3 regions of the Serratia sp. CoH_122_TC_1 genome follow, and region 3 is predicted to be linked to each of the others. Evidence: predicted binding sites of a transcription regulator. Region 3 holds the regulator's gene; each other region holds the start of a gene.
The links. The regulator PurR, encoded in region 3, represses purine synthesis genes. The targets are predictions, from matches to a motif close to CANGCAAACGTTTGCNTG.
Positions count from the first base shown of each region.

Region 1: the regulator PurR is predicted to act here: its motif matches at 7,171-7,188, upstream of AC2FC2_RS07950 (NCS2 family permease).
Region 2: the regulator PurR is predicted to act here: its motif matches at 661-678, upstream of glyA (serine hydroxymethyltransferase).

Region 1 covers NZ_JBXWLA010000005.1:73,577-83,556, forward strand. Annotated here, with positions in the region: gene uvrA (excinuclease ABC subunit UvrA) at 1-2,210, opposite strand, end outside; gene ssb1 (single-stranded DNA-binding protein SSB1) at 2,488-3,024, shown strand; gene AC2FC2_RS07920 (3-oxoacyl-ACP reductase family protein) at 3,087-3,836, opposite strand; gene AC2FC2_RS07925 (LysR family transcriptional regulator) at 3,966-4,883, shown strand; gene bhsA (multiple stress resistance protein BhsA) at 4,940-5,200, opposite strand; gene AC2FC2_RS07935 (lipocalin-like domain-containing protein) at 5,412-5,855, shown strand; gene AC2FC2_RS07940 (glutathione S-transferase family protein) at 5,852-6,520, shown strand; gene AC2FC2_RS07945 (VOC family protein) at 6,568-6,975, shown strand; gene AC2FC2_RS07950 (NCS2 family permease) at 7,325-8,686, shown strand; gene AC2FC2_RS07955 (Na+/H+ antiporter) at 8,867-9,980, shown strand, end outside.
Region 2 covers NZ_JBXWLA010000012.1:122,847-132,826, forward strand. Annotated here, with positions in the region: gene hmpA (NO-inducible flavohemoprotein) at 1-424, opposite strand, end outside; gene glyA (serine hydroxymethyltransferase) at 790-2,043, shown strand; gene AC2FC2_RS16655 (3-phenylpropionate MFS transporter) at 2,199-3,350, shown strand; gene csiE (stationary phase inducible protein CsiE) at 3,347-4,612, opposite strand; gene AC2FC2_RS16665 (DUF1007 family protein) at 4,757-5,425, shown strand; gene AC2FC2_RS16670 (nickel/cobalt transporter) at 5,416-6,438, shown strand; gene suhB (inositol-1-monophosphatase) at 6,545-7,348, opposite strand; gene trmJ (tRNA (cytosine(32)/uridine(32)-2'-O)-methyltransferase TrmJ) at 7,468-8,202, shown strand; gene iscR (Fe-S cluster assembly transcriptional regulator IscR) at 8,396-8,890, shown strand; gene AC2FC2_RS16690 (IscS subfamily cysteine desulfurase) at 8,945-9,980, shown strand, end outside.
Region 3 covers NZ_JBXWLA010000003.1:271,396-281,375, forward strand. Annotated here, with positions in the region: gene AC2FC2_RS05665 (Grx4 family monothiol glutaredoxin) at 1-176, opposite strand, end outside; gene AC2FC2_RS05670 (C40 family peptidase) at 591-1,412, shown strand; gene sodB (superoxide dismutase [Fe]) at 1,609-2,187, shown strand; gene cydH (cytochrome bd-I oxidase subunit CydH) at 2,241-2,330, opposite strand; gene purR (HTH-type transcriptional repressor PurR) at 2,655-3,680, shown strand; gene punR (DNA-binding transcriptional activator PunR) at 3,677-4,621, opposite strand; gene punC (purine nucleoside transporter PunC) at 4,745-5,953, shown strand; gene cfa (cyclopropane fatty acyl phospholipid synthase) at 6,295-7,446, shown strand; gene AC2FC2_RS05705 (I78 family peptidase inhibitor) at 7,517-7,813, opposite strand; gene AC2FC2_RS05710 (riboflavin synthase subunit alpha) at 7,843-8,493, opposite strand; gene AC2FC2_RS05715 (MATE family efflux transporter) at 8,736-9,980, shown strand, end outside.

The DNA.
Region 1 (9,980 bases), on a different contig from region 3:
CCCTTAACGTTAAAGCTGAAACGGCCAGGGTTGTAGCCGCGGCTGCGTGATTCCGGCACGCCGGCGAACAGTTCACGTACCGGGGTAAAGATACCGGTGTAGGTTGCCGGGTTGGAACGTGGCGTACGGCCGATCGGGCTTTGATCGATATCGATAACTTTGTCGAAATGCTCCAGACCGTTGACGTCACGGAAGGGAGCCGGTTCGGCAATGGTGGCGCCGTTGAGTTGGCGTTGCGCGATCGGGAACAGCGTGTCGTTGATCAGCGTTGATTTGCCGGAGCCAGAAACCCCGGTAATGCAGGTAAACAGTCCCACCGGCAGTGTCAACGTCACGTCTTTCAGGTTGTTACCCCGTGCGCCGCTCAGCTTCAGCACCTTGGTTGGATCGGCGGGGACGCGTTGTTCCGGAATGGCAATCTCACGTTTGCCACTGAGGAACTGGCCAGTCAGTGATTCCGGCTGTGCCATGATGTCCTCGACGGTGCCTTCTGCCACGACCTGGCCACCGTGAACACCGGCTCCGGGGCCGATATCGATCACGTGATCCGCGGCGCGGATGGCGTCTTCATCGTGTTCTACCACGATCACCGTATTGCCGAGGTTACGCAGGTGGATCAGGGTTTCCAACAGGCGTTCATTGTCGCGCTGGTGCAGGCCAATCGAGGGTTCATCCAGTACGTACATTACGCCCACCAGGCCAGCACCAATCTGGCTGGCCAGCCGGATACGCTGTGCCTCGCCACCGGACAATGTTTCTGCCGAGCGTGACAGCGACAGGTAATTCAGGCCGACATTCACCAGGAACTTCAGGCGGTCGCCAATTTCTTTCAGGACTTTCTCAGCGATTTGGGCACGTTGACCGCTGAGCTTCATGTTCTGGAAGAACGTCATCGCGTGACCGATGCTGAGATCGGAGATTTCCGGCAGCGTCGTGTCTTCAACGAACACGTTACGTGCTTCTTCGCGCAAACGGGTGCCGTGGCAGGAGGCGCAAGGACGGTTGCTGATGAACTTCGCCAGCTCTTCACGGACTGCGCTCGACTCGGTCTCTTTATAGCGGCGTTCCATGTTGTGCAGTACGCCTTCGAACGGATGGCGGCGCACGGTGGTATCACCGCGATCGTTAATGTATTTGAATTCGATCGACTCTTTGCCGGAACCGCTGAGTACTGCTTTTTGCACGTTGGCGTCCAGGCTGTTGAAGGGGGCTTCAACGTCGAACGCGTAATGTTCTGCCAATGAGCGCAACATCTGGAAGTAATAGAAATTACGGCGATCCCAGCCGCGGATTGCGCCACCGGCCAACGAAAGCTCGGGGTTTTGCACCACGCGTTCCGGGTCGAAGAACTGCTGTACACCCAGACCATCACAGGTCGGACAGGCACCGGCTGGGTTGTTGAACGAGAACAGACGGGGTTCCAGTTCGCGCATGCTGTAACCGCAGATTGGGCAGGCAAAGTTGGCGGAGAACAGCAGCTCATCCGCTTTCTCGTCGTCCATATCGGCGACCACTGCGGTACCGCCGGACAGCTCCAGCGCCGTCTCGAACGATTCTGCCAAACGCTGAGACAGATCGTCACGCACTTTAAAGCGATCAACCACCACTTCGATGGTGTGTTTCTTCTGCAATTCCAGCTTAGGCGGATCGGACAGATCGCACACCTCACCGTCGATACGGGCACGGATGTAACCCTGGCTCGCCAGGTTTTCCAACGTTTTGGTGTGCTCGCCCTTGCGGTCTTTCACGACCGGCGCCAGCAGCATCAGGCGTTTGCCTTCCGGCTGGTTGAGTACGTTGTCCACCATTTGGCTGACAGTTTGCGCCGCCAGCGGTACATGGTGTTCCGGACAGCGTGGTTCGCCGACGCGGGCAAACAACAGGCGCAGATAATCGTGGATCTCGGTGATGGTACCGACCGTGGATCGTGGGTTATGCGAGGTCGATTTCTGCTCGATGGAGATCGCCGGTGACAGACCTTCAATGTGGTCGACGTCCGGTTTTTCCATCAGCGAAAGGAACTGGCGTGCATAGGCGGAGAGCGATTCGACATAGCGACGCTGCCCTTCGGCATACAGGGTATCAAAGGCCAGCGAGGACTTGCCTGAACCGGACAAGCCGGTGACGACGATCAGCTTGTCACGCGGGATAATCAGGTTGATGTTTTTGAGATTATGGGTTCGAGCACCACGAACTTCGATATTATCCATTTACACTTCCCGTCTTGATGATACACCGCGCCTGTCTGGGTTATTTACAGGTTGTTTTGTGATCGAACGCGCAAAAAACCGGCACAGCCAGTACGAAACGCATAATTATGACACAAAAAAACCTGAATGAATATCCAGTACATGAATGCAAGCAAGTCGATCGAAAGGACAATTCTGGAATACAAGACGCAGTAATCAACACGGGTGTCGTTTCAGGCTGAGCGTGTTAAACTTACTCGTTTATACTGTGTAAAAATCAATCATCAGGAGAGTTCTCATGGCCAGCAGAGGCGTAAACAAAGTAATTCTGGTCGGGAATCTGGGCCAAGACCCGGAAGTCCGTTACATGCCGAATGGCGGTGCAGTGGCCAACATTACCCTGGCAACCTCCGAAAGCTGGCGTGACAAGGCAACTGGCGAGCAGAAAGAAAAGACCGAGTGGCACCGTGTTGTGTTGTTCGGCAAGCTGGCTGAAGTGGCGGGCGAATATCTGCGTAAAGGTTCCCAGGTGTACATTGAGGGTGCTCTGCAGACCCGTAAATGGACCGATCAGGCTGGCGTAGAAAAATACACCACCGAAGTTGTGGTTAACGTTGGTGGCACCATGCAGATGCTGGGCGGCCGTCAAGGCGGTGGTGCTCCAGCAGGCGGCGGCCAGGCTTCCGGTGGCCAGGGCGGTTGGGGCCAACCTCAGCAGCCACAGGGTGGCAACCAGTTCAGCGGTGGCCAGCAAGCTCGTCCAGCGCAGAACAATGCACCGGCTGCCAGCAGCAACGAACCACCAATGGACTTCGACGACGATATTCCTTTCTGATATCCGTTGCCTGAAGCCAATAAAAAAGCCCCGAAAGGGGCTTTTTGCTTTTCTGAGAAAGATTAAGCCGAGAAGCCGCCGTCAATGCTCAGGCTGGCGCCGGTGATATATCCCGCTTCAGGGCCGGCGAGGTAAGCGACGAAACTGGCGATCTCTTCATCTTTACCATAACGGCTGATCGCCATCATCGCTTTCAACTGCTCGGCGAAATCACCGTTGGCCGGGTTCATATCAGTATCCACAGGGCCGGGCTGAACGTTATTGACGGTGATACCGCGCGGGCCGAGATCGCGCGCCATACCTTTGGTCAGGCCGACCAGCGCAGATTTGCTCATGGCATAGACTGCGCCGCCGGCAAAAGGCATACGTTCAGCATTGGTGCTGCCAATATTGATGATGCGGCCGCCGTCATTCATATGGCGGGCGGCTTCCTGGCTGGCGACAAACACGCTGCGTACGTTAACTGCCAGAGTGCGATCAAGATCTTCCAGCGGCAGTTCTTCGGTGCTGCCCATCGCCAGCACGCCAGCGTTATTCACCAGAATATCCAGATTGCCGAAGCTATTTACGACCTGGCGTACCGCTTGTTGCAGTGCGGCAGCGTCGGCGCTATCAGCCTTGATGGCCAGGGCTTTGCCTCCGGCGGAAATAATGTCATTGACCACCGCATCGGCTTTATCAGCAGAGGCTACGTAGGTTAATGCGACGGCGGCGCCTTCGCGCGCCAGACGTTTGGCAATGGCGGCACCAATGCCACGTGAACCGCCCTGAACGAATGCGACTTTGCCTTTCAAAGAGAGAGTTGCGGACATGATGTTTCTCCAAAGTGGGGATGAGGTTAAAGAATCTACCGGTTCAGTATCGGAGAAGCGCGGATCGGTAACTAGCCCAAAAGAGCTATAATCAGAGTAAACCATAGGTTTGAAATCAGCGGGAAAACCATGCTTGGTCATCTGGAATGTTTTGTCAGCAGTGCAGAGAGTGGCAGTTTTTCCGCTGCTGGCCGCAAGCTGGGTATCAGCTCTGCCGCGGTGGGGAAGAACGTTACCAAACTGGAAACGCTGGTGGGCGTGCGGCTGTTTCAGCGTAATACACGCAAATTGACCCTGACCGAAGAGGGTGAGCGTTTTTTGCAGGACGTTCGCAGCGGTTTACTGTCGATCCAATGTGCATTGAAAGGGGTGAGCAGCAGTGGTGGGGTCGCCGTTGGGACGTTGAAGGTCAGTATGGGCACCGCCTTTGGTCTGCATTTTGTGCTGCCAATGTTGCCGGACTTTCTCGCCCGTTATCCGTCGATTGTTCCAGACTGGCATTTTGATAATCGTCAGGTGGACCTGATCGGTGAGCATTTCGATGTGGCAATGGGCGGGGGCATCGAGCTGCCACAGGGGATGATCGCCCGTGAACTGGCGCCCGCACACGGCGTCCTGGTCGCTTCTGCCGAGTATCTGCAGCGGCACCCGAGACTTCAGCAGCCAGAGCAGTTAGCGGAACATGCGGGTATTTTTATCCGTTCGCCGCAAACAGGGCGAATCCGCAACTTGCCGTTGCGAAATGCAGATAACGAGCAACGGGTACCGGCTATGGCAATAAAAATGACGGTGAATGAGCCAGAAGCGGCGGCCCGGGCGGCGGAAATGGGGCTGGGTATTGCACTCATCAGTATGCCAAATGCCTTGCCCTTTCTGGAAAGTGGCCGCTTGATGCGGGTGCTGCCAGGTTGGTATGTCGACCGCGGTAGCCTGTGCCTGTACTTCCCTACCACCAAGTTCTTGCCAACCAAAACCCGAGTATTTGTCGATTACATTACCGAACAATTCCGACAGCAGAAGCTGGCCGCCCGTTTTGACGCCCGCTAGAAACGAGAAAAGCCCCTTTCGGGGCTTCTTTCTTCCGTCAGTTAACTGTCTGACGATCAGTTGAAAATCTCTGCGGTACCGTAAAGTTTGTTCTGGCCGCCCGCAGCAATGATGCGATAAGAGCTGGCGCCTGACGCTGCAGCTTTGCTAGCTAATTCGCTTTCCAATGCACTCAGGTTAGAGGCACCGCTAACGGATACGACACCGATTTTCTGGGCGTCGGCAGCAGGTTGGCTGGTCAGTTGGTCAGCGGCAACGCTAGCGAAAGAAGCGGTAGTCAGCAGTAGAGCAGTAGCAAAAATTTTGATGTTTTTCATGATTCATTCCTCAGGGTGTTTTAGGGTTGAGAGGTTGTCGTCTCTCGATGTGTTAGATAATAGGCTGACGCGGCTGAATAGAAAATCGGAGAGTTTTGATAATCTCTATCAAATAAATTGACTTATTTCTGAGCGGCGCGGCTTGCGCTGGCGTACCGGAAAAATGGCCACTACCCTTTGAGTAAGCAGGAACCTTAGAGGAGTAAATGGCATGTCAGTCAACGCGTTTATTGGCAGCTGGTCATTGGTGTCTTCTGTCTTCAAAGGGGAGGACGGCAGGGTCAATCATCCGCTGGGCGAGCAGGTGCTGGGTCGCATTAACTACGAGCCCAATGGCACCATGGCGGCGCAGCTATATAGCGCTACCCGGCCATGCTTTGTCGCCGACGATCTGGCGCAGGGCACTGACCAGGAAACCCACGCCGCCTTTATCAATATGATTTGTTATTTTGGTCGCTATCAGGTGGATGAGAGCGACCAGCGGGTAGTGCATCAGGTTGAAGGCAGCTCGTTCCCCAATTGGATCGGTAGCCGGCAGGAGCGCTTTTATCATTTCTCCGGCGATCGTCTCCAACTGCGTACGGTACCGCTGCAGCTTGGTAACGGCGTGCAGATCGGCGAATTGGTGTGGCAACGGATAGGAGCGTCCTCATGATCATTGTTCACCATCTGAACAACTCGCGTTCGCAGCGTATTCTGTGGTTTTTGGAAGAGTTGGATGTGCCCTATCAGGTACAGTGCTATGAGCGTGATCCACAGACTATGTTGGCGCCGCCAGCCTTGAAGAAGATCCATCCGTTGGGCAAGTCGCCGGTGATTGTCGATGGTGATCTGACGCTGGCGGAATCCGGTGCCATTATTGAATACCTGCAGGAAGCCTACGATGCGCAGGGGCAGTTTATTCCCACCGATTACCATGCCCGTCAGCAGTACCGATACTGGCTGCATTATGCCGAAGGTTCGCTAATGCCATTACTGGTGATGAAATTGGTGTTCAGCCGCTTGGGTCAGCCACCCATACCCTGGCTGCTCAGGCCCGTCGCGGGGGCGATTGGCAAAGGCGTGCAGCGTGAGTACCTGGACAAACAGATCGCGCCGCATTGCGACTATCTGGAACAACACCTGAGCAAAAATACCTGGTTTGTCGGTAATGAGTTCAGCGCGGCGGATATCCAGATGAGCTTCCCGCTGGAAGCGATGGCGGCGCGCGGCGCACTGGACGCTTGCCCGAAATTGCGTGGTTATCTGCAGCGTATTCATTCACGTCCAGCCTATCAGCGCGCTCTGGATCAGGGGGGACCTTATGACCTGCTGAGTTAAGACGATGGGCTATACTCGATGAGGTCACTCTTCATCGGAGGTAGCCCATGGCTACGCAAATTTTTGTTAACCTGCCGGTGGGCGATCTGCCCGCATCTGTTGCTTTTTTCACCCAGCTGGGCTTCGGCTTTAATCAACAGTTTACCGATGACACCGCCGCCTGCATGGTGGTCAGCGACAGCATTTATGTGATGCTGCTTACCCACGAAAAATTCAAAATGTTCACCCCGAATCCGGTTAGCGATGCCAGGAAGGCGACTGAGGTGCTGATATGTTTGTCGCAGCCTAATCGGGCAGCGGTAGACGATGTGGTGCGTAAGGCGATCGCCGCCGGCGGTAATACTTATAACCAACCGCAAGATTACGGCTTTATGTATGGGCATGGTTTCCAGGATCTTGACGGGCATATCTGGGAACTGATGTACATGGATGAAAATGCAGCGCGGGCGCAGTAGCTGCTTCGGCCCCCCGTTTTTGGGGGGCATTCCCATCGGATTTACCTATGGGACAAAAACCGTATTTTCGATAATGATAGTTCCCCAGGCTTTTTGCATGAATTGCCGCGATCTTTGGTTGATCAGAGGGTGTAGAAGGCTGGATAATCGTTTGCCTTGAATAAACCACCATAAATCACCCGTTTCACGCAATGGGAGTTAAACGTTTGCCTTATATGTGATGCCGGTTGGCAGCATGCGTAAAGGGCAAGGACGCGAACGTGACGGAAACGATACCGTAATAAACATGCGTGGGCGGAACAACAAGCCTTTTGAAACGGGCTGGCAATGAAACACAGGGGACAGCAACATGTCGAATTCTCAAGCGAACAACGCCGTTAAACCAAAAGGCGGGCTTGATGGTTATTTTAATATTTCTGCGCGTGGCAGCACCGTGCGTCAGGAAGTGGTGGCGGGGTTAACCACCTTCCTGGCGATGGTTTATTCGGTGATCGTCGTACCGAGCATGCTCGGCAAGGCGGGTTTCCCGCCAACGGCGGTGTTTGTCGCGACCTGTTTGGTCGCCGGTCTTGGATCGTTACTGATGGGGCTGTGGGCGAATTTGCCAATGGCTATCGGTTGTGCGATTTCACTGACCGCGTTTACCGCCTTCAGCCTGGTGCTGGGGCAACACATCAGCATTCCAGTGGCGCTGGGCGCGGTATTCCTGATGGGCGTACTCTTTACCATTATCTCGGTAACCGGTATTCGTGCCTGGATCCTGCGTAATCTGCCGATGGGCGTGGCGCATGGTACCGGAATTGGCATTGGCCTGTTCCTGTTGTTGATCGCCGCGAACGGTGTGGGCCTGGTGGTGAAGAACCCGCTGGACGGTTTGCCTGTGGCGCTGGGCGCATTTACGTCCTTCCCGGTTGTGATGACCTTGCTCGGGCTGGCGGTGATTTTTGGCTTGGAAAAGCTGCGAGTGCCCGGTGGCATTCTGCTGGTGATCATTGTCATTTCGATCATTGGTCTGCTGTTTGACCCGGCGGTGAAATATCAGGGCTTGTTCGCGATGCCTAGCCTGACGGATGCTAACGGCAAATCATTGATCTTCAGTCTTGATATCATGGGGGCATTGCAGCCTGTGGTATTGCCAAGCGTGTTGGCATTGGTGATGACCGCGGTGTTTGATGCGACCGGGACCATTCGTGCGGTGGCTGGTCAGGCTAACCTGTTGGATAAAGACGGGCAAATCATCAACGGCGGCAAAGCATTGACGTCGGATTCCCTGAGCAGCATTTTTTCCGGTTTGGTAGGTGCAGCCCCGGCTGCAGTGTATATCGAGTCTGCTGCGGGTACTGCGGCGGGGGGCAAAACCGGCCTGACGGCGACCGTAGTCGGCCTGTTGTTCCTGTTGATCTTGTTCTTGTCGCCGTTGTCTTATCTGGTACCGATTTATGCTACCGCACCTGCGCTGATGTATGTCGGCCTGCTGATGTTGAGCAACGTGACCAAACTGGACTTCAACGACTTTGTTGATGCCATGTCCGGCCTTCTGTGTGCGGTATTTATCGTACTGACCTGTAACATCGTTACCGGCATCATGTTGGGCTTTAGCGCATTGGTCATCGGTCGTATTTTCTCGGGCGAATGGCGCCGACTGAATATTGGCACCGTCGTGATCGCGGTGGCCCTGGTGGCGTTCTATGCCGGTGGCTGGGCGATTTAATCGTATTGTCGTTTCCCCCGTCGATTCGGCGGGGGATGTTTTATCTCCGCTTCAGATAAGTCTCCTTCTGTCTGTGCTGCAATTTGAAAGGCACAACAAGCTTTAACCGCTGTAAAAAAAGTGATCTACTATCGGGGCATACTCAGAGATGCAGTCTGAACCCTAGAGTCTAAGGAAAGCATGGAAATCTTTTTTACAATCCTCATTTTAATTTTGGTGGTCTCCCTGTCAGGGGTGGTGACGCGCATGTTGCCGTTCCAGGTACCACTGCCGTTAATGCAAATCGGTATCGGGGCCCTGCTGGCCTGGCCGCATTTCGGGTTACACGTCGATTTCGACCCTGAATTGTTCCTGGTATTGTTTATTCCACCCTTGCTGTTTGCTGATGGTTGGAAAACCCCCACGCGAGAATTCCTGCACCACGGACGCGAAATCCTGGGCCTGGCGCTGGTGCTGGTGTTGATTACTGTGGTTGGTGTCGGTTACCTGATTTACGCCATGGTACCGGGTATCCCGCTGGTGGCGGCGTTTGCGCTGGCTGCCGTATTGTCACCCACCGATGCCGTGGCGCTGTCCGGTATTGTTGGTAAAGGGCGGATACCGAAGCCGATCATGGGCGTGCTGGAAGGCGAGGCGCTGATGAATGATGCGTCCGGCCTGGTGTCACTCAAATTTGCGATTGCAGTGGCGATGGGGACCATGGTGTTTACCGTCGGGGGCGCGACGCTCGAATTCCTCAAAGTGGCGATTGGCGGCCTATTGGCTGGGGTCGCCGTCACTTGGCTCTACAGTAAATCGTTGCGTGTGATGAGCCGCTGGAGTGGGGATGACCCGGCGACGCAAATCGTGTTCCTGCTGTTATTACCCTTCGCCTCGTATTTGATTGCCGAACACATCGGCGTTTCTGGCATCTTGGCCGCCGTTGCTGCGGGGATGACCATCAGCCAGTCTGGCGTGATCCGCAACGCCCCGCTGGCGATGCGCCTGCGGGCCAATAGCGTTTGGGCGATGCTGGAGTTTGTGTTTAACGGCATGGTCTTCATCATGTTGGGTCTGCAACTGCCGGGGATCCTGGAGACCTCTATCTTGCAGGCAGAGCTGGATCCGACCATTCAGACCTGGTACCTGTTTGCCGATGTGGCCATTATCTACGCCGCGTTGCTGGTGCTGCGTTTCACCTGGCTATGGTTGATGAAAAACGCCAGCCGCCGCTTTATGAAAAAACGGCCGTTGCAGTTTGGTGATTTCAGTACCCGTGAACTCTGGGTTGCATCCTTCGCCGGAGTGCGTGGGG
Region 2 (9,980 bases), on a different contig from region 3:
TGGCCTGATAAATTTGGTCTTCGCGCTGGATAAACACATTCGCCAACACGCCATAGGCTTTGCCCCAGGCATCCAGTACCTCTTGGCCCGGGCTGAACATTTCGTCCAATGTGGCCAGCAGATGACCGCCGACAATTTGATATTGATCCGGTTGAATATTCAGGCTGGTGTGTTTGTGGGCAATACGCTCTACGGCAGGCAGCAGGGCCGCCAGATTTTCGATATTCGCGGCGTAGGCACAAATTGCGTCGAACAGTGCCTGGCGTTGATCGCCATTGCGCTGGTTGTTCATGTTGAACACATCTTTTAATTCGGGGTTGTGTTCGAACATGCGGTCGTAGAAATGCGCGGTCAGTTTCGGCCCGGTAGCGGCCAGCAGGGGAATAGTAGATTTTACGGTGGCGATGGTTTGGCTATCCAGCATGGTAGCGCTCCTTGGTCGATCATTATTGGTGTTTTGTAATGATGTATTTTAAATGCATCTTTAAGTTTGAATGCATCCTAGCGGTTTCTGTTGCGGCTGTAAATACCCCTGATTTTTTTGCGGGGTCGCTCAGCGGCGATCCCGCTCACAGAACATGAAAAAACCGCATTCTTAGCATGAGTAAAAGTCCGTTGCCCAATGGCACTGTTTATCGGATCAAAACCTTGCTGCGCCTAAAGCCAATCGTTTGCGTAAAAACCTCTGTCAAGACCTATCCTCGGTAGGGGGAAACAGTTTACACTGTGTCCCAGAGCCCAAACGGGTGGTGATTTTTTAGTTAGCCGATTTAAGTCAGGAGAAGCCGGATGTTAAAGCGTGAAATGAACATTGCTGATTACGATGCCGAACTGTGGCGTGCAATGGAGCAAGAAGTTGTGCGCCAGGAAGAGCACATTGAGCTGATTGCGTCTGAGAACTACACCAGCCCGCGTGTTATGCAGGCTCAGGGTTCCCAGTTGACCAACAAATACGCTGAAGGCTATCCAGGCAAGCGTTATTACGGCGGCTGCGAATACGTGGATATCGTTGAGCAACTGGCTATCGACCGTGCTAAAGCACTGTTCGGTGCCGATTATGCCAACGTACAGCCGCACTCCGGCTCTCAGGCAAACTTTGCTGTTTATACCGCGCTGCTGCAGCCGGGCGACACCATTTTGGGGATGAACCTGGCACACGGCGGTCACCTGACTCATGGTTCACCTGTCAACCTGTCCGGCAAGCTGTATAACGTGGTGCCTTACGGCATCGACGAAAAAGGCCAAATCGACTACGCAGATCTGGCCAAACAGGCACAGACTCACAAACCAAAAATGATCATCGGTGGCTTCTCGGCCTTCTCCGGTATCGTTGATTGGGCAAAAATGCGTGAAATCGCCGACAGCATTGGTGCTTACCTGTTCGTTGACATGGCGCACGTTGCAGGCCTGATCGCCGCTGGCGTTTATCCTAACCCGGTACCACACGCACACATCGTTACCACCACAACGCATAAAACCCTGGCGGGTCCGCGTGGCGGCCTGATCCTGGCGAAAGGCGGTGATGAAGAGCTGTACAAGAAACTGAACTCTGCAGTGTTCCCTGGCGGCCAGGGTGGCCCGCTGATGCACGTGATTGCCGGTAAAGCGGTAGCGCTGAAAGAAGCGATGGAGCCTGAGTTCAAGATTTACCAGCAACAAGTGGCTGATAACGCCAAAGCCATGGTGCAAGTGTTCCTGGACCGCGGCTACAAAGTGGTTTCCGGCGGTACGCATAACCACCTGTTCCTGCTGGATCTGGTTGACAAGAACCTGACCGGTAAAGAAGCTGACGCAGCCTTGGGCCGTGCCAACATCACCGTGAACAAAAACAGCGTGCCAAACGATCCTAAGAGCCCATTCGTCACCTCCGGTGTGCGTATCGGTACGCCAGCAGTGACTCGCCGTGGCTTCAAAGAAGCTGAAGTGCGTGAATTGGCGGGTTGGATTTGTGATGTGTTGGACAACATCAACGATGAAGCCACCATCGAACGTACCAAGAAGAAAGTATTGGATATTTGCGCCCGCCTGCCGGTTTACGCATAACTCTGCTTTCCCTTTAAAAACCCGCTTCGGCGGGTTTTTTTATACCTGTTGCAGACAAACTGTGAACTACCTAGCACTCTACCCCCTAGACGGTGAATGTACATTGCTAGCCAGTGTGACCTCTGTCAAAGTATCGCCTTCACACCGGAGGGATCATGGTTTTGCAATCAACGCGTTGGCTCGCTCTTAGCTATTTCACCTACTTCTTTTCTTATGGCATCTTCTTACCTTTTTGGGGCGTTTGGTTAAAAGGTGAGGGCATACCGCCTGAAACTATCGGTATTCTGCTTGGCGCAGGTCTGGTTGCACGTTTCCTGGGAAGTTTGCTGATAGCCCCCCGGGTAAAAGATCCCTCTCATCTGGTGACGGCACTGCGCCTGCTGGCATTGCTGACACTGGCTTTCGCCATCGGGTTTTGTTTTGGTAATGGCTGGGGCTGGCTAATGTTAGTGATCGCCGGCTTCAATCTGTTCTTTTCGCCGTTAGTCCCGCTTACAGACGCGTTGGCCGGTACCTGGCAAAAACAGATCGCTATGGATTACGGTCGTGTCAGGCTGTGGGGATCGCTGGCGTTTGTGATTGGTTCGGCGTTGACCGGTCAGATGGTTTCCGTTTGGGGCCATAACGCTATTCTCTACAGCTTGATTATCAGCATATTAGCCATGCTGTTGGGCATGATGCTGAAACCGAGCGTGATGCCACAGGGCGAAGCGCGTATCCACAATGAAGCAGATCGTTCATTGCGGGAGATGCTTAAAGAAGGGCCGGTTTGGCGCTTCTTGTTGTGCGTAACCCTGTTGCAAGGTGCACACGCCGGTTATTACAGTTTTGGGTCCATTTATTGGCAAGAGGCAGGTTATTCGGCATCGACCATCGGTTACTTGTGGTCGCTGGGCGTCGTGGCAGAGGTGATCATTTTCGCCAGCAGCAATTTCCTGTTCCGTCGCTGGAATGCGCGCAATTTGCTGCTGCTTTCCGCCTGTTGCGGAATATTGCGCTGGAGCCTGATGGCCACCAGCACCGAGTTGGGGTGGCTACTGGTGATTCAGATTCTGCACTGCGGCACCTTTACGGTTTGCCATCTGGCGGCAATGCGCTTTATCGCGGCGCGCAAAGGGCCGGAAGTGATCCGCCTGCAGGCGGTTTACTCGGCACTGGCGATGGGGGGCGGGATTGCGATTATGACCGTGATTGCCGGCTTCCTGTTCGAGCATCTGCATGGCGGGGTGTTCTGGGTGATGGCGGCAGTGGCGTTGCCGGCGCTGTTTATTCGTCCGCCGGCCGTTGCAATCAGCGGCAACCGCTAAGAGGTTTCCAGCAGCGCACGTATGGCTTTGCGCTGCTGGCGTTCTAGCGGTAATTCAGTGTAAATCAGTGGCGGTTGCAGTGCACCGTGCTCCGTGGCGTACGGGGTGATGACCAGCGTTACCCCCTGTGGGGCACCGGAGTGCAGGTAATCACGCAGCGGTAAATATTTGATATTCAATGGCAGTAGCGTTAATTCGCGAATTTGATATTCCACTTCCTCTTCCAATTGCGGATTGTCCAGCGTCAGCAACAGTACCTGCTTTTCTTGTAACGCATTGCCTTGCATCAACCAGGCACCAAAACTGATCGCAACCAGCCCGGCTTCTTCACTGGAGAAGTGAATGCCGTACTCCTGTTCAAGGGGGGCCAGCGCTTCCTGGGCAGTACGCATCAGGCGCGGATATTTGCGTTCGACCTCTTCCAGCAGTGTGTTGTCGATACCAATTTCAAAGCGACAACGCTCCACCGCTGGTGCCAGATGCGCAAACAGCTGGCTGATCAAATCGTCTTTACTGCTGAAGGTCATACCGGATATCTGTTGGAAGCGTTCGACCATATTTTCAATCGCAGCCATCAGCCGCAGGTCTTCTGCAGAGTCGTTACTGTGATAGCTGTGGTTTTTCAGCATGGTGAACATCAACACAAGAAAGTCGCTTTCGCTGTCTTCGGGTTGCAGGGCAAAAAGCTGATTCAGCGATTGAAGCAACCTGCTCGCCACCTGATGTTCTGGCTTCTGATGAAGCCAGTCGCGCTGGGCAGGATTAAACATGGGATGCCGCTGGCTCCGAGCTTCCCACGCGCAATACAGAAGGTAGTGCTGCAAGAACTGACGATCGCGCCGATCAAAGCTGCGGTTGATCAGCGGTTCACATGCACTGATGTATTGCTCCAACGGCGTGGTCAGATCCTGGCTTATTCCCAGCGCCTGCCGTAGCCAGGGGGAAAAATGCCGCTCGATAAATTCTGGGCTACAGCGCAGAGCTCGTCGCAGCCAGTGGAGCAGGCAGAGGCGTTGATTGAGCGTAGTGCCCCGAATCCGGTATCCCTCGTCGGGATTGCCGTCGATCTCCAGATGGTGGAAACGCTGGATTTCACTGGCAACCTCGGCTATATCTTGCCGGGTGATAGGGGGGGCGACGCCATTAATTTGGCTGATGGTCTCCAGTTGTACTGCGGGCACCGGCGCATACAGCATCAATAGTAGATGGCAGCGTCGTTGTTGACCGGAGAGCTCAGGCACAGGGGCAGTGTCCAGGCTCATATCACCTTCAGGCAGGTAACGTTTAAATTATGAATAAGCATAGCAAAAGGCGATGCGCGGCGTGGCTACGGCACCCGGTTTTACTTCGGCTTACAACTTTCGTCACAATTATTGGGCGGAATAGCGGTGGTTTAAGATTGGTTGATGTTACTTTATAACAATAATGAGTATCGTTTGATGATGAAGTTACGTTTTATTCTGGCTGGTTTTCTACTGTTATGCAGTGCCGGCGCTGTCGCTCACCCGCACAGCTTTATTGATATGAACACCACCTTTGTGGTGAAGGATCAACAGCTGGTTGGCTTGAAAATGGTTTGGGTTATGGATGAAATCACCTCGGCAGATTTGCTGTACGACGCGGAGAATGCCAAAAGCGATTCAGAGGTATGGAAAAAGCTGGCAGCGCAGGTCATGGCCAATGTACTTGGTCAGCATTATTTCACGGATATGTACCGCGACGGTAAGCGGGTGAAATATTTGAATTTGCCGACGGAATACCATTTGTCACGCCAGGGGCACCAGGCGGTGCTGGAGTTTGTGTTACCGCTGGCCGAGCCGCAACCGCTGGCGGGCAAACCGTTTGAAATCTCTACGTATGACCCAACCTATTTTGTCGATATGACCTACAAAGATAAGGCCGCACTGCACTTGCCGCCAGAAATGGCATCGCAATGCAAGTTCAAGCTGATGACACCTAAACCCAATTCGTCTTTGCAGGCCTATGCCTTGTCCCTCGATAAGAACGATTCACCCGGCGAAGATATGGCGCTGGGGCAACAGTTCGCCCAACGGGTCAGTCTGCAATGTCAATAAACCTCAGCCAGCAGGCGGCGCGTAAGCGACACTGGGCTTTCAGTCTGTGGCCATTGCTTTTGTTTGCACTGTTGCTGGCGTTGGGTGCGCAGTTGGCGTGGCACTATTGGCCGCAGTTGTTGATGCAAAGTGTGGTGTGGCAGAAAGGGCTGCACCAGCAGTTGGCCGGTCTGCTACAGCAGGTAAAAGCTGCACCGCAGCAGGCCGGGCTGGTGTTGATGCTGTTTAGCCTGAGCTACGGCGTGCTGCATGCGCTGGGGCCTGGTCACGGCAAGGTGGTGATTGCCACCTATTTGGCTACCCATCCGGCACGGCTGAAAAGCAGCCTGAAACTGACCTTTGCTGCGTCGTTGGTACAGGGGTTGGTGGCGATTGCACTGGTGACGCTGATGCTGATGGTGTTGCAACTGTCATCACGGCAACTGCACCAAAGTAGCTTCTGGCTAGAGAAGGGCAGTTTTATTCTGGTGATGCTGCTTGGGGTATTACTGAGCTGGCGTGCCTTGAAGCGACTTTACCGCGCGGTGAAAACCCTGCGTCCGTCGCCGTCGCTGCGAATTAACAGCCTGCAACCGTTGCCGGCGGATCACGTTCACGATGAACATTGCGGCTGTGGCCACCGGCATATGCCAAGCGACAGTGAATTACAGGCGGGCAGCGACTGGCGCACACAGGCCGCTATCGTGCTGGCTATGGGGATGCGCCCATGTTCGGGGGCGATATTGGTGTTGCTGTTTTCCAAAGTGATTGGTGTCTTTATCTGGGGCGTTGTTTCGGCGTTGGCGATGGCGCTGGGCACCTCGCTGACCATTTCATTGTTGGCTCTACTGGTGCATTACAGCCGTCGACTGGCGGTGCGCCTAAGCCGTTCACGTGCCCCTGCTGCCTGGAGTGCCGTGGCGTGGGGGTCGTTGGCACTGGCCGGTGGTTTGATTTTGTTATTCGCTGGGCTGCTGTTATACGTCAGTGCCCAACCGGAGTTCGGTGGCGGTATCCGGCCTTTCTCCCGCTAACGGGCATAAAAAAAGCGCTGCAATCATTGCAGCGCTTCAATATTCAAAACAGGTTCAGGCGTCGTGAGCGCCGGCAGTTTGCGGACGGCCAGCGTAATAGCCTGAATTAACGCTTCAGCGCTTCGCTCAGTTCTTCACGCATGGTAGAAAGCATGGCTTTCACTACGCGCGGGTTACCCGCTACCACGTTGCCGGAGCTTAAGTGGTTGTGGCCGCCGACGAAGTCGGTCACCAGGCCGCCAGATTCACGCACCAGCAGTTCGCCTGCGGCGAAATCCCATGGCTTCAGGCCAATCTCGAAGAAACCGTCAACGCGACCGGCAGCCACATAGGCCAGATCCAGCGCGGCAGAACCGGTGCGACGGAAGTCGGCACACTGCGTGAACAGTTTACCCACGATGTTGATGTAAGGTGTTGCGTGCTGCTTAACCTTGAACGGGAAGCCGGTAGCCAGGATGGTGCCATCCAAATCTTTGGCATTGGTGCCACGCAGGCGGTAACCGTTGAGCTGCGCGCCCTGGCCGCGAGTTGCGGTGAACAGTTCGTTACGCATTGGATCGTATACCACAGCGACTTCAGTACGGCCTTTAATGCGTACGGCGATGGAAACTGAGAAGTGTGGGAAACGTTTGATGAAGTTTGATGTGCCATCCAGTGGATCGATCACCCATTGTACATCTTTGTCTTCGCCGACCAATTCGCCGCGTTCTTCGGTAACAATGCTATGTTGCGGATAGGACTTGCGGATGACGTCGATGATCAGATGCTCTGCATCGCGATCGACGTTAGTGACGAAGTCATTGGTCCCTTTCTGGCTCGCTTCTACAGCGTCCGGGGTTTCGTAGTTTTTGGCAATCAGGTTACCGGCCTTGCGCGCAGCGCGCACGGCGATAGTCAGCATCGGATGCATGGGTATCTTCCAACTAGGATGTTAAAGAACAGGAAACGGCGCGAAGTATAGCAGGTGTTCGGCAAATTGCCTATGGCTGTGTTAAGATGCTGTGATTTTCCGCTACGCTCAGAGTTTGTATGCTGCATAACATCCGCATTGTTCTGGTAGAAACTTCCCATACCGGCAACATGGGCTCGACCGCCAGAGCCATGAAAACCATGGGGTTAACCAACCTTTATCTGGTTAATCCACTGATAAAACCTGATTCTCAGGCGATCGCCCTGGCCGCAGGGGCCAGTGACGTGATTGGCAACGCCACTATCGTTGATACGTTAGATGACGCCATTGCCGGCTGTAGCCTGGTGGTCGGCACCAGCGCGCGTTCACGTACCTTGCCGTGGCCGATGCTGGAACCGCGTGAATGCGGCGTACGCGCCGTGCACGAAGGTGAGCACGCGCCAGTCGCGTTGGTATTTGGTCGTGAACGTGTCGGTCTGACGAATGATGAGCTGCAAAAATGCCATTATCACGTCGCCATTCCGGCTAACCCAGATTACAGCTCGCTGAATTTGGCGATGGCAGTGCAGATCCTGGCGTACGAAGTCCGTGTGGCTTACCTCGATCGCCAACAGGCAGGCGTGCCGCCGTTGGAAGAGACGCCATATCCGCTGGTGGACGATCTTGAACGTTTCTATCAGCATCTGGAACAAACGCTGCAGCACAGTGGCTTTATTCGCCCGTCACATCCGGGGCAGGTCATGAGCCGTTTGCGTCGTTTATTCACCCGCGCGCGACCAGAAGCGCAAGAGCTGAATATCCTGCGCGGTATGCTGACGTCGATCGAGAAACAGGACAAACATCAAGGTAATTAATTTGATGCGTTGTAACGGCTCGCGGTAATAGTATTAGTTATCCAATGGTTATAATATGTATTTTTTATGCATATTATCTAGCTTAGTTCAAAATGTGCTAATACTTGAGTAAATTACTAGGTTAAATAGTTGACTGATTTACTCGGGAATGTCAGACTTTCGGCCATGTTTGACCAACAGGTAACCATTAGCTATGAGACTGACATCCAAAGGCCGTTATGCCGTAACCGCTATGCTTGACGTGGCATTGCACTCCCAGGAAGGGCCCGTACCTCTGGCGGATATTTCTGAGCGCCAAGGTATCTCGCTCTCTTATCTGGAACAATTATTCTCCCGTCTGCGTAAGAATGGCCTGGTGGCCAGCGTACGTGGGCCGGGCGGTGGTTATCTGCTGGGGAAAGACGCGAGTGAGATTGCCGTTGGTGCAGTCATCACTGCTGTCGATGAATCGGTAGATGCAACCCGTTGCCAGGGTAAAGAAGGCTGTCAGGGTGGCGATCGCTGCCTGACCCATACCCTGTGGCGCGATCTGAGCGAGCGCATCAGCGGGTTCCTGAACAACATTACGCTGGCTGAACTGGTGAACAACCAGGAAGTGCTGGTGGTGGCGGATCGTCAAAATAATGATACCCGTCGCACGGCCAACGGTCGTCCGCAAGAAACTATCAACGTTAATCTGCGCGCATAAGCAGCTGGCGATATTTTTTTAGTTTTTGGAAGTGATGTACGGAGCACAAGAGCAATGAAATTACCGATTTATTTGGACTACTCAGCAACGACGCCGGTTGATCCGCGCGTTGCTGAGAAAATGATGCAGTGTTTGACTCTGGACGGGACTTTCGGTAACCCGGCTTCCCGTTCCCACCGTTTCGGTTGGCAGGCGGAAGAAGCGGTAGATATCGCCCGTAACCAAATTGCTGAACTGGTTGGCGCTGACCCGCGTGAAATCGTGTTCACTTCCGGGGCAACCGAATCCGACAACCTGGCGATCAAAGGTGCGGCCAATTTCTATCAAAAGAAAGGCAAGCACATCATCACCAGCAAAACCGAACACAAAGCCGTGCTGGACACCTGTCGCCAGCTCGAGCGTGAAGGCTTTGAAGTGACCTACCTGGCACCGCAGAGCAACGGTATCATCAGCCTGCAGGATCTCGAAGCGGCGATGCGTGAAGACACCATTCTGGTCTCTATCATGCACGTGAACAACGAAATTGGCGTGGTGCAGGATATCGAAGCCATCGGCGAAATGTGCCGTGCACGCGGTGTCATTTATCACGTTGATGCGACCCAGAGCGTAGGTAAATTGCCTATCGACCTGAGCAAATTGAAAGTCGACCTGATGTCGTTCTCCGGCCACAAAATTTATGGCCCGAAAGGCATTGGTGCGCTGTACGTGCGTCGTAAACCACGTATCCGTATCGAAGCCCAGATCCACGGCGGTGGCCACGAGCGCGGTATGCGTTCCGGCACGTTGCCTGTGCATCAGATCGTCGGTATGGGCGAAGCTTACCGTATCGCCAAAGAAGAAATGCCGACAGAAATGGCACGCTTGCGCACGCTGCGCGATCGTCTGTGGAACGGCGTGAAAGATATGGAAGAAGTGTATCTGAACGGTTCGCTGGAGAACGGCGTTCCTAACATCCTGAACGTCAGCTTCAACTATGTTGAAGGTGAATCGCTGATCATGGCCTTGAAAGACCTGGCCGTATCTTCGGGTTCTGCCTGTACCTCCGCTAGCCTTGAGCCATCTTACGTGCTGCGCGCGTTGGGAATGACCG
Region 3 (9,980 bases):
CGGATGTCCGGGTTCTGCAAAATGTCAACGTAGGCAAAGCGCTCGCCACAGGCAGACAATGCCTGCACGGCTTGTGCGGAGAAACCACAGTTTGGCAATTTCGGTGAACCTTTCATGTACAGCAGAATTGGGTTCTCAGCGATCTGGTGCTGAATTTTTTCAATCGTCGTCGTCATTATATTGCTTCCTCAAGCCAAATCTCATGGCTACAACATGCATCACACAGGCTATTGTAGCGGCTGAAACCGTCACAAGAAAACGCCATCTTTTGCAAGGGCATTCCCCATTGTCAGTCGCATGTCATCGGCCAGCGCTTTCCGACCAAAACATACGCACAGAATAACATTTTTAACTTGGCCATTTCACTATTATATTTTTTCACCAGAACACGTCGTTTAATAATTCCCCACGCGTTTGTTGTTGATTTTTTATACATCAACAGTTTGATTTTTCAGCAAAAAAAATGTCATTAACGTTTTCTCACAATATGGATTATCATTTATGAGTTCTTCGCTGTTTTATATGGCGAAATTCGGGAATACTGTCATTCTTTCGATATCTGTTCCGGGGCCAAGGTTGGTAACGTCGACATGCGTTTAATTCTTACGCTTTTTGTGCTGTTGTTTACACAGCTATTCTTCAATTTGGCGCACGCAGCGCCACAGGCGCGTATTGCCGCTGAACAGCGCAAGAGCCACGTAAACGAAGCCCGGCCAGATGACCGTAAGAAAAAGAAAGCGGTTAAGGCCAGCAGCAAAAAAGTAAAAGTCACCACCCCGCAAAAAACAGCCAAGGTTACCAAAGCCAAGACAGAAAAAGCCGCTAAAAAGGTTGTCAGCGCCAAATCGAAACACAAAACTCAACAAACCGCCAAAATCAAAGTGACCCCACCGAAAAAGGGTTACAAAAAAGGTTATGGTCGTCATCGTGAAGCCGGTATGGCAACCGCTAAGTTGGCACGTGATGAAAAACCGCTGAAGCTCACCCCAGCCCACAAGAAACGCTATCAGCACGCCAAGCAAACCGCGATGGCCAAGCTGATGGATCAAATGGGCAAACCTTATCGCTGGGGCGGCACGTCACCAAGAACCGGTTTTGACTGCAGCGGTCTGATTTATTACGCCTATAAAGACGTGGTGAAAATCAAAATGCCGCGTACCGCTAACGAAATGTATCACCTGCGCGACGCTGCACCGATCAAGAAAAACGAACTGGAAAGTGGTGACCTGGTGTTCTTCCGCATTAATAACCGCGGCGTAGCTGACCATGTCGGTGTCTATCTGGGCAATGGCAAATTCATTCAGTCCCCGCGTACGGGTGAAGAAATTCGCATCAGCCAGCTCGACAACGACTACTGGCAAAACCACTACATTGGCGCACGCCGTGTGGTGACGCCGAAAACCATTCGATAATGCGCTCAGCGGCTGGCCTTCCCAGCCGCTTTCCTCTGTTTGCTTCTTTAACTGTTAGTTCCCCACCTGTGCTTTTCTCCGACTCATCCCTGATTTTTATCGTGAAAATTGATAAGCTAAATACCCAAAATAAAAACAGGTCAATCTGTAATCCATTTTATGGGTTGTCGGATGGATCCTGTATAAGGAGGAAGCAATGTCGTTTGAACTACCTGCATTACCCTATGCGAAGAACGCACTCGAACCCCACATCTCCGCAGAAACGCTCGAATACCACTATGGTAAGCATCACAACGCCTATGTGGTCAACCTGAACAATTTGCTGAAAGGCAGCGAGTTCGACGGGTTGTCTCTGGAGGCGATTATCAAGGCGTCCAGCGGCGGCATTTTCAACAATGCCGCTCAGGTATGGAACCACACCTTCTATTGGCACTGCTTATCGCCACAGGGCGGCGGTGAGCCTCAGGGCGCATTGGCTGCTGCTATCAATCAGGCATTTGGTTCTTTCGCTGCCTTTAAAGAGCAACTCAGCGATGCCGCAATCAAAAACTTTGGCGCCGGGTGGACCTGGCTGGTGAAGAGGACTGACGGCTCGCTGGCCATTGTCAGCACGTCGAACGCGGGCACGCCGCTGACCGGCGAAGATAAACCTTTGCTGACCGTCGACGTGTGGGAGCACGCCTACTACATCGATTACCGCAACGCCCGCCCGACTTACCTGGAGAACTTCTGGGCGCTGGTTAACTGGGCATTTGTGGAGAAAAACCTGGCATAGCGTGGGATAAGGCAAACAGGCGCACGAAGCGGCGCCTGTTTTTACTTCGGGGATCAGTTCAATGCTGCAGTGAAGCTAAAAGCAATAATCACGGCCAGCGCACAGACAGTGGTGAACAGTGACATTTTCAGATCGGTATCCATTACAACTCCTTTTCAGATTGGTTTTCCCAAGGATAAAAGGCACACAATTAATGCGTCAAACCATTTTCACACAGTTGGCCAATAAAATCTTGTTATCATTTCCCGGTTTATAATACCGATTACCTCTTCCCCTTTTGCTCAATATGGGACAAAATTCGCAGTTCACAACTGTGTACCGGCAAAAATGCCCCTCCTGACCAAGCGCTGACGACTTCAACACACTAAAAACTCAGTTTTCGCTTCTTTGGAGAAGGATCTACGCAGGCAAACGATTAACATCACACTTACATACTGCAACATGTGAGTTCAGGAGTCATTCTTTACATGGCAACGATTAAAGATGTGGCCAAACGCGCTGGCGTTTCCACCACCACCGTTTCGCACGTCATCAATAAGACTCGTTTCGTCGCCGAAGAGACTAAAGCGGCCGTGAGTGCCGCAATTAAAGAGCTGCATTATTCACCCAGCGCAGTGGCGCGCAGTCTGAAGGTCAATCACACCAAATCGATTGGCCTGCTGGCAACCTCCAGTGAAGCGCCCTACTTTGCTGAAGTGATCGAAGCGGTAGAAAACAGCTGCTACAGCAAAGGCTATACGCTGATACTGTGTAACTCGCACAACAATTTGGACAAACAGCGTGCCTATCTGGCAATGCTGGCGCAAAAGCGCGTCGATGGCTTGTTGGTGATGTGTTCAGAATATCCGGACCAATTGCTTGGCATGTTGGAAGATTACCGCAACATCCCAATGGTTGTCATGGACTGGGGCGCCGCACGCGGTGATTTTACTGATACCATCATTGATAACGCGTTCGAAGGTGGCTATCTGGCTGGGCGCTATCTGATCGAACGCGGACACCGCGATATCGGCGCCATTCCCGGCCAACTGTCACGTAATACAGGGGGCGGGCGCCATCAGGGCTTCTTAAAAGCGATGGAGGAAGCCCATATCGACGTGCGCGACGAGTGGATCGTGCAGGGTGACTTTGAGCCAGAATCCGGCTACAAGGCCATGCACCAGATACTGTCGCAGAAACAGCGTCCGACAGCGGTATTCTGTGGTGGCGATATCATGGCAATGGGGGCTATCTGCGCCGCCGATGAGCTTGGGCTACGCGTGCCTCAAGACATCTCGGTCATTGGCTACGATAACGTGCGCAATGCGCGCTATTTCACCCCGGCGCTGACCACTATTCATCAGCCCAAAGAGCGTTTGGGTGAGATGGCATTCACCATGTTGTTGGATCGCATCATCAGCAAGCGTGAAGAATCACAGGTGATTGAGGTGCATCCCAAGTTGGTTGAGCGCCGTTCGGTTGCTGACGGCCCGTTCATCGATTACCGCCGCTAGTCATTCGCGCCGGAAGCCACTGCGGTTTCCGGCGTCACTTCGCTTAACCATTCCTGATTCAACGTTTCACTGTCCCCTAAATAGTCCAACAGCCAGGCCATCGCCGGAGAAGGCGTATTTTGCTGCCACGTCAGGCAACAAGGGCTGGCTGGGAACGGCTCCTGCAACTGTAACGCCACTAACTCGCCACGTTGTACTAACGGCAAGACCTGATGCGCAGGCATCATCCCGACACACAATCCGGCGCACAGGCAATCCACCGCCGACGACCAGTCCGGCACCACCAAGCGCCGCTGGTTATCCAACGTCCAGGTGACCCGCTTGGGGAGATTGCGTGAGGTATCCTCCAGGCAGAGCGATGGGAAAGGCCGTAGCTGATCATCGTTTAACAACCCATCCTGAGCCGCCAGTGGATGTTGCGGGCTGGCCACACACAACCAACGCATATCGCCCATATCGCGAAAGGCAAACCCACCGCCAACCGGCACGGCCCGTGTCGCACCTATCGCCATATCAGCACGCCCATCCACCAACGCATCCCAGACGCCATTGAACACTTCTGGCTGAACCAATAATTCAACGTCAGGGAAATGCCGATAAAAGTCCAACACCAACTGACGGCAACGTTGAGGCTTGACGATAATATCTACGGCAATTTTCAACTGGCCACGCCAGCCGTTGGCCACCTGCTGACACTGCCGACGCGTGTCGAGCATTTTTTTGATGACACCGCGCGCCTCCTGAATAAATAGCACGCCGGCAGGCGTCAGTTCCACGTCGCGATGACGGCGCTCAAACAGCGGTACCGCCAGCCATTGCTCAAGTTGCCGCACGGTATAACTGACCGCCGAAGGTACCCGATGCAACTCCTGCGCCGCTGCGCTGAAACTGCCGGTTCGGGCGACCGCATCCACTACATCAAGAGAATATTCAGACCACATGGCTTTGCCTTCAATTTTTTTAACAGCACTTTGCAAATATTACCGTTTCACAAGCAGAGATCCAGCCGGATACACTTGCCGGCGCTAAAAACCTGCGACAATAAAATATTAACGAGAAATACCATGCGAAATTCCTTTGGCTTTATGTTCTATCTTGCCGGCCTGAGTATGCTGGGTTACCTGGCTACCGACATGTACTTGCCCGCTTTTGGCGTGATGCAACAAGACCTGCAAATCTCTGCCGGGGCGATCAGCGCCAGTTTGAGTATCTTCCTGGCGGGCTTTGCCTTTGCACAATTGCTCTGGGGTCCGCTTTCCGATCACCTTGGCCGTAAGCCCGTGCTGTTGATTGGTCTGGCCCTGTTTGCCTTGGGCTGCCTGGGGATGTTGTGGGTAGAGAATGCCGTTCAGCTCTGGTCGCTGCGTTTTATCCAAGCGATTGGGGTCTGTTCCGCCGCGGTCACCTGGCAAGCGCTCGTCATTGACCGTTATCGTGAAGGTAAGGCAAACCGCGTTTTCGCCACCATCATGCCACTGGTGGCACTTTCCCCGGCATTGGCACCGCTGGTCGGGGCATGGCTGTTAAACCACATGGGTTGGCGCGCCATTTTCGCCGTGCTGCTGGGCATCACCGTTGTTTTATTACTGCCGACATTACTGCTGAAAGAAAACGCAAAAGCGGTGTCTTCCGCCAATAAGAAAAACGGCCTAACGTTCTTCCAGCTCCTGAAATCACGTGCTTTCAGCGGTAACGTCATGATCTTTGCCGCCTGCTCAGCCGGCTTCTTCGCCTGGCTGACCGGTTCGCCGTTTATTCTTGGTGATATGGGGTACAGCCCAAACGATATTGGTCTGAGCTACGTGCCACAGACGCTGGCGTTCTTATTGGGGGGTTATGGTTGCCGCACCGCGCTAAACCGCATGAATGGCAACACCTTATTACCCTGGCTGCTGGTAGCTTATGGCATAAGTATGGTGTCGCTATACCTGGTTGCCACACTGACTGAGCCAACGCTGACCACCTTGTTGATTCCGTTCTGCGTGATGGCACTCGTTAACGGCGCCACCTATCCAATCGTAGTGGCGAATGCGTTGACGCCGTTCCCTGAGGGCACGGGTAAAGCCGCAGCCTTGCAAAACACCTTGCAGTTGGGTTTGTGTTTTGTCGCCAGTATGTTGGTTTCGGCATTTATTGCCCAACCGTTATTGGCAACGGTGACGGTAATGGTTTCAACCGTGTTTTTGGCCGCATTGGGCTATATGTGGCAACGGGGAACAGTGGAGGACGATAGACGCGTAACACAGCAGGAACATGCTAACCCTGCGTCATAATTGTCATTATTAATAATCACTTAAAGAATATTTTTGCCGAGTGCGATTTACAGTTGAGTAAGCGCCTCGGCAAGCCTATACTCAAAACGACCTTTTAAAATAACACTTTTATAATTTCTTTATCACAAATTGCTGTTGTGTACGCGTATGGCGTCACACTTTTTTAAGGATTGCCTTTCCCGCGTTTCTTGCGCAGGAACCTTCTTAAAATTTTCCTCTGTTCATAGTCGGATATCAGACGCCACGGGACCTTTTTACCGTAGGTAAACGTATGCACCCGCAGAATTTGTCTAAGCTATTTTTTGACGGGTCATAAGTCAGAAGAAGGTGATGGAGAAGCTATGAGTTCATCGTGTATAGAAGATGTGAGCATTCAGGATAACCAATGGTATCGTATCGCTCATGAAATGCTCAGCATGGCCGGTATTGAAATAAACGGCTCACGCCCATTCGATATTCAGGTTAAAAATCCCAGTTTTTTTAAACGCGTTCTGCAGGAAGGCTCCCTTGGCCTTGGCGAAAGCTATATGGACGGTTGGTGGGAGTGTGAACGGCTGGATATATTCTTTCACCATGTGGTCCGCGCTGGCCTGGAAAAGAAACTCCCCCGCCATCTCAAAGATACCCTCCGAATTGCCGCCGCGCGATTAACCAATTTGCAATCGAAAAAACGCGCCTGGATTGTCGGTAAAGAACATTATGATCTGGGGAACGACCTGTTTACGCAGATGCTCGATCCTTATATGCAATATTCCTGCGCCTACTGGAAAGAGGCAACCACGCTGGAAGAGGCGCAAGAGGCCAAGCTGCGGATGATTTGCGAAAAACTGCAGCTACAACCGGGTATGCGTTTGCTGGATATTGGCTGCGGCTGGGGCGGCCTTTCCGCTTATGCAGCAAAAAACTTTGGCGTATCCGTGGTCGGTGTCACCATTTCTGCCGAGCAGCAAAAGTTGGCGCAAGCGCGCTGTGCCGGGCTGGATGTCGAAATCCTGCTGCAAGATTATCGCGATTTGCACCTACAGTTTGACCGGATCGTTTCTGTCGGCATGTTTGAGCACGTCGGCCCTAAAAATTACCGCACCTACTTCAATGTTGTTGAACGTAATTTAAAACCGGGCGGCTTATTCCTGCTGCACACTATCGGTTCGAATCGGACAGATATGAATGTTGATCCGTGGATCAACAAATATATCTTCCCGAATGGCTGTTTGCCTTCCGTTTCACATATCGCTCAGGCCAGCGAGGGGCATTTTGTGATGGAGGACTGGCACAATATTGGCGCTGATTATGATCGCACGCTGATGGCATGGTACGAGCGATTCAAACAGGCCTGGCCAGAACTTTCCCAACGTTATTCGGATCGCTTCGAACGCATGTTCAGTTATTACCTGAACGCCTGCGCCGGCGCATTCCGCGCGCGGGATATTCAACTGTGGCAGGTAGTATTCAGCCCGAAAGGCGTTGAAGGTGGCATCCGCGTTCCGCGCTGACACTCTGCAATAAAAAGAACCCCGGCCTGTTAGCCGGGGTTCTTTTTATACATTGATGACCTAATAGGAATCAGCCGCAATAAACGCGGATGATTTTATCATCACTGTCACCCAGGAAGTTCAGACGGCGCAGGTTAAAGTCCATCGTGACCGCTGAGTTATACGGAATAGCGCGCACCTGAGCATCAATCTGCACGCCTTCAAGCACTGACATCGGTTTACCGACATAGCTCTGGTACTGTGCCGCACCGCAGGTATCATTTTCTGCGTCTACTGCCGGGTTGGCCGCGCCCTGTTCAGGCGAACTGCTACAAGCACTCAGCGCCAACAGCGCCGTTAACATCAACGTTTTCCCATAAAACTTCACGCGTTTGCTCCTCTCTGGTTTGTCGTCCGTCAGATTTTCTGCGACAGCGAGCTCGCCGCCGCCATCGCCGCTTCACGGCTCGCTAAAACACGCTCAACGGTGTCCACCACCGCCTGCGTTTGCGGGTCTATCTCAATATTTACCTTATCACCCAGGCGTTTTTTACCCAGCGTGGTGCGTTCCAGCGTTTCCGGGATCAGATGCACGCAAAAACGATTATTCACGACTTCACCGATAGTCAGACTAATACCATCAATGCCAATGAAGCCTTTGTGCAGAACGTATTTCATCAATTCTGCATTCGGCATGCGCAGCCACACCTGACGATTATTTTCGGAGGTATAAATCTTGGCTACCTCCGCCGTGCAGATAATATGGCCGGACATCAGGTGACCGCCAATTTCATCATTAAACTTGGCTGCACGTTCGATGTTGACAACATCCCCCAACACCAGATCACCGAGATTAGTCAAACGCAGCGTTTCTTTGATCAGATCAAAGCTAACGCGGTTGCCCTCTACCGCAGTGACGGTCAAGCAGCAGCCGTTATGTGCCACCGATGCACCGAGCTCTAGCCCTGGCAAGAGTTCAGTCGGCATGTCGATAACGTGAGTGCGGAAGTTGGATTTTTCATCAATGGCGACCAGCGGCGCGGTGCCTTGTACGATACCGGTGAACATGTGGGCCTCTTCTTTCTACAATGTTTAAAGCGCTTGGGGCAGTTTGCCCCAGTTAGCGAGGAAAACCAAACCCGAGGAGACAAAAAACCTGCACCTGCGCATTTAATAACTATTTCATCGCAGCATTTGCTTAACGACGCCGAGCGGGTACAATATTTTTGTACAAAATTCCGCTATTTTTAATTGTTGTCCTTTCGCGACAACCCTTCCCTTCATCATAAATAATTAGAAAAGGTGTATGCGTGCAGAAGTACTTCATTGAAGCGCGTAGCTTATTGGCCCTCGCAATCCCGGTAATCATCGCGCAAATATCACAGACTGCAATGGGCGTCGTCGATACCATCATGGCAGGTGCTTACAGCGCCACGGATATGGCTGCCGTCGCCGTCGGTACCTCCATCTGGCTGCCGGCCATTCTCTTTGGTCACGGCTTGCTGCTCGCGCTGACACCGGTCATTGCACAGCTTAATGGTGCAGGCCGGCGCGATCGTATCGCTCATCAGGTCCGTCAGGGGTTCTGGCTGGCTGGGACCGTCTCTGTGTTGGTCATTGTAGTGCTGTATAACAGCAAATTTGTTATCGACATGATGCACAACATTGACCCGCAGCTGGCCGATAAAGCCGTGGGATACCTGCATACCATCATGTGGGGGGCGCCAGGCTATCTGTTCTTCCAGGTGTTACGTGGACAATGTGAAGGGCTGTCAAAAACCAAACCCGGTATGGTTATTGGCTTTCTCGGTTTGTTGGTCAATATCCCGATTAACTACATCTTCATTTACGGTAAGTTCGGTATGCCGGAACTGGGCGGCGTCGGCTGCGGCGTGGCGACCGGCAGCGTCTACTGGTTTATGTTCCTGGCGATGCGGTGGTACGTACGACGTGCACCGTCGCAGCGCGATATTGTCCCGCACGAAGGCAGCAGCAAACGGCCAGACTGGCCAGCGATCAAACGCTTGTTCGGCATTGGCCTGCCGGTTGCGTTGGCCCTGTTCTTTGAAGTCACGCTGTTTGCGATTGTTGCTCTGTTAGTGTCGCCGCTCGGCATTGTTTCCGTCGCGGGGCACCAGATTGCACTGAACTTCAGCGCATTGATGTTCGTCCTGCCTCTGTCACTGGGCGTCAGCGCAACGATTCGCGTCGGCTACCGGTTGGGCGAAGGCTCGGTCGAAGGCGCAAGGATTGCCGCTTATTCGGCCATCGGCGTCGGCATCTTAATGGCCTGCTGTACCGCGCTGTTTACCGCCACGTTCCGCGAACACATTGCCCTGCTGTACAACGACAGCCCGGCGGTTGTGGCAATGGCGTCGCAACTGATGCTGCTGGCGGCGATTTACCAGATATCCGATTCGATTCAGGTTATTGGCAGCGGCGTTCTGCGCGGTTATAAAGACACCCGCTCGATCTTCTTCATCACCTTTATCGCTTATTGGGTACTGGGTTTGCCAAGCGGTTATCTGTTGGCGCTGACGGATGTCGTCGTACCG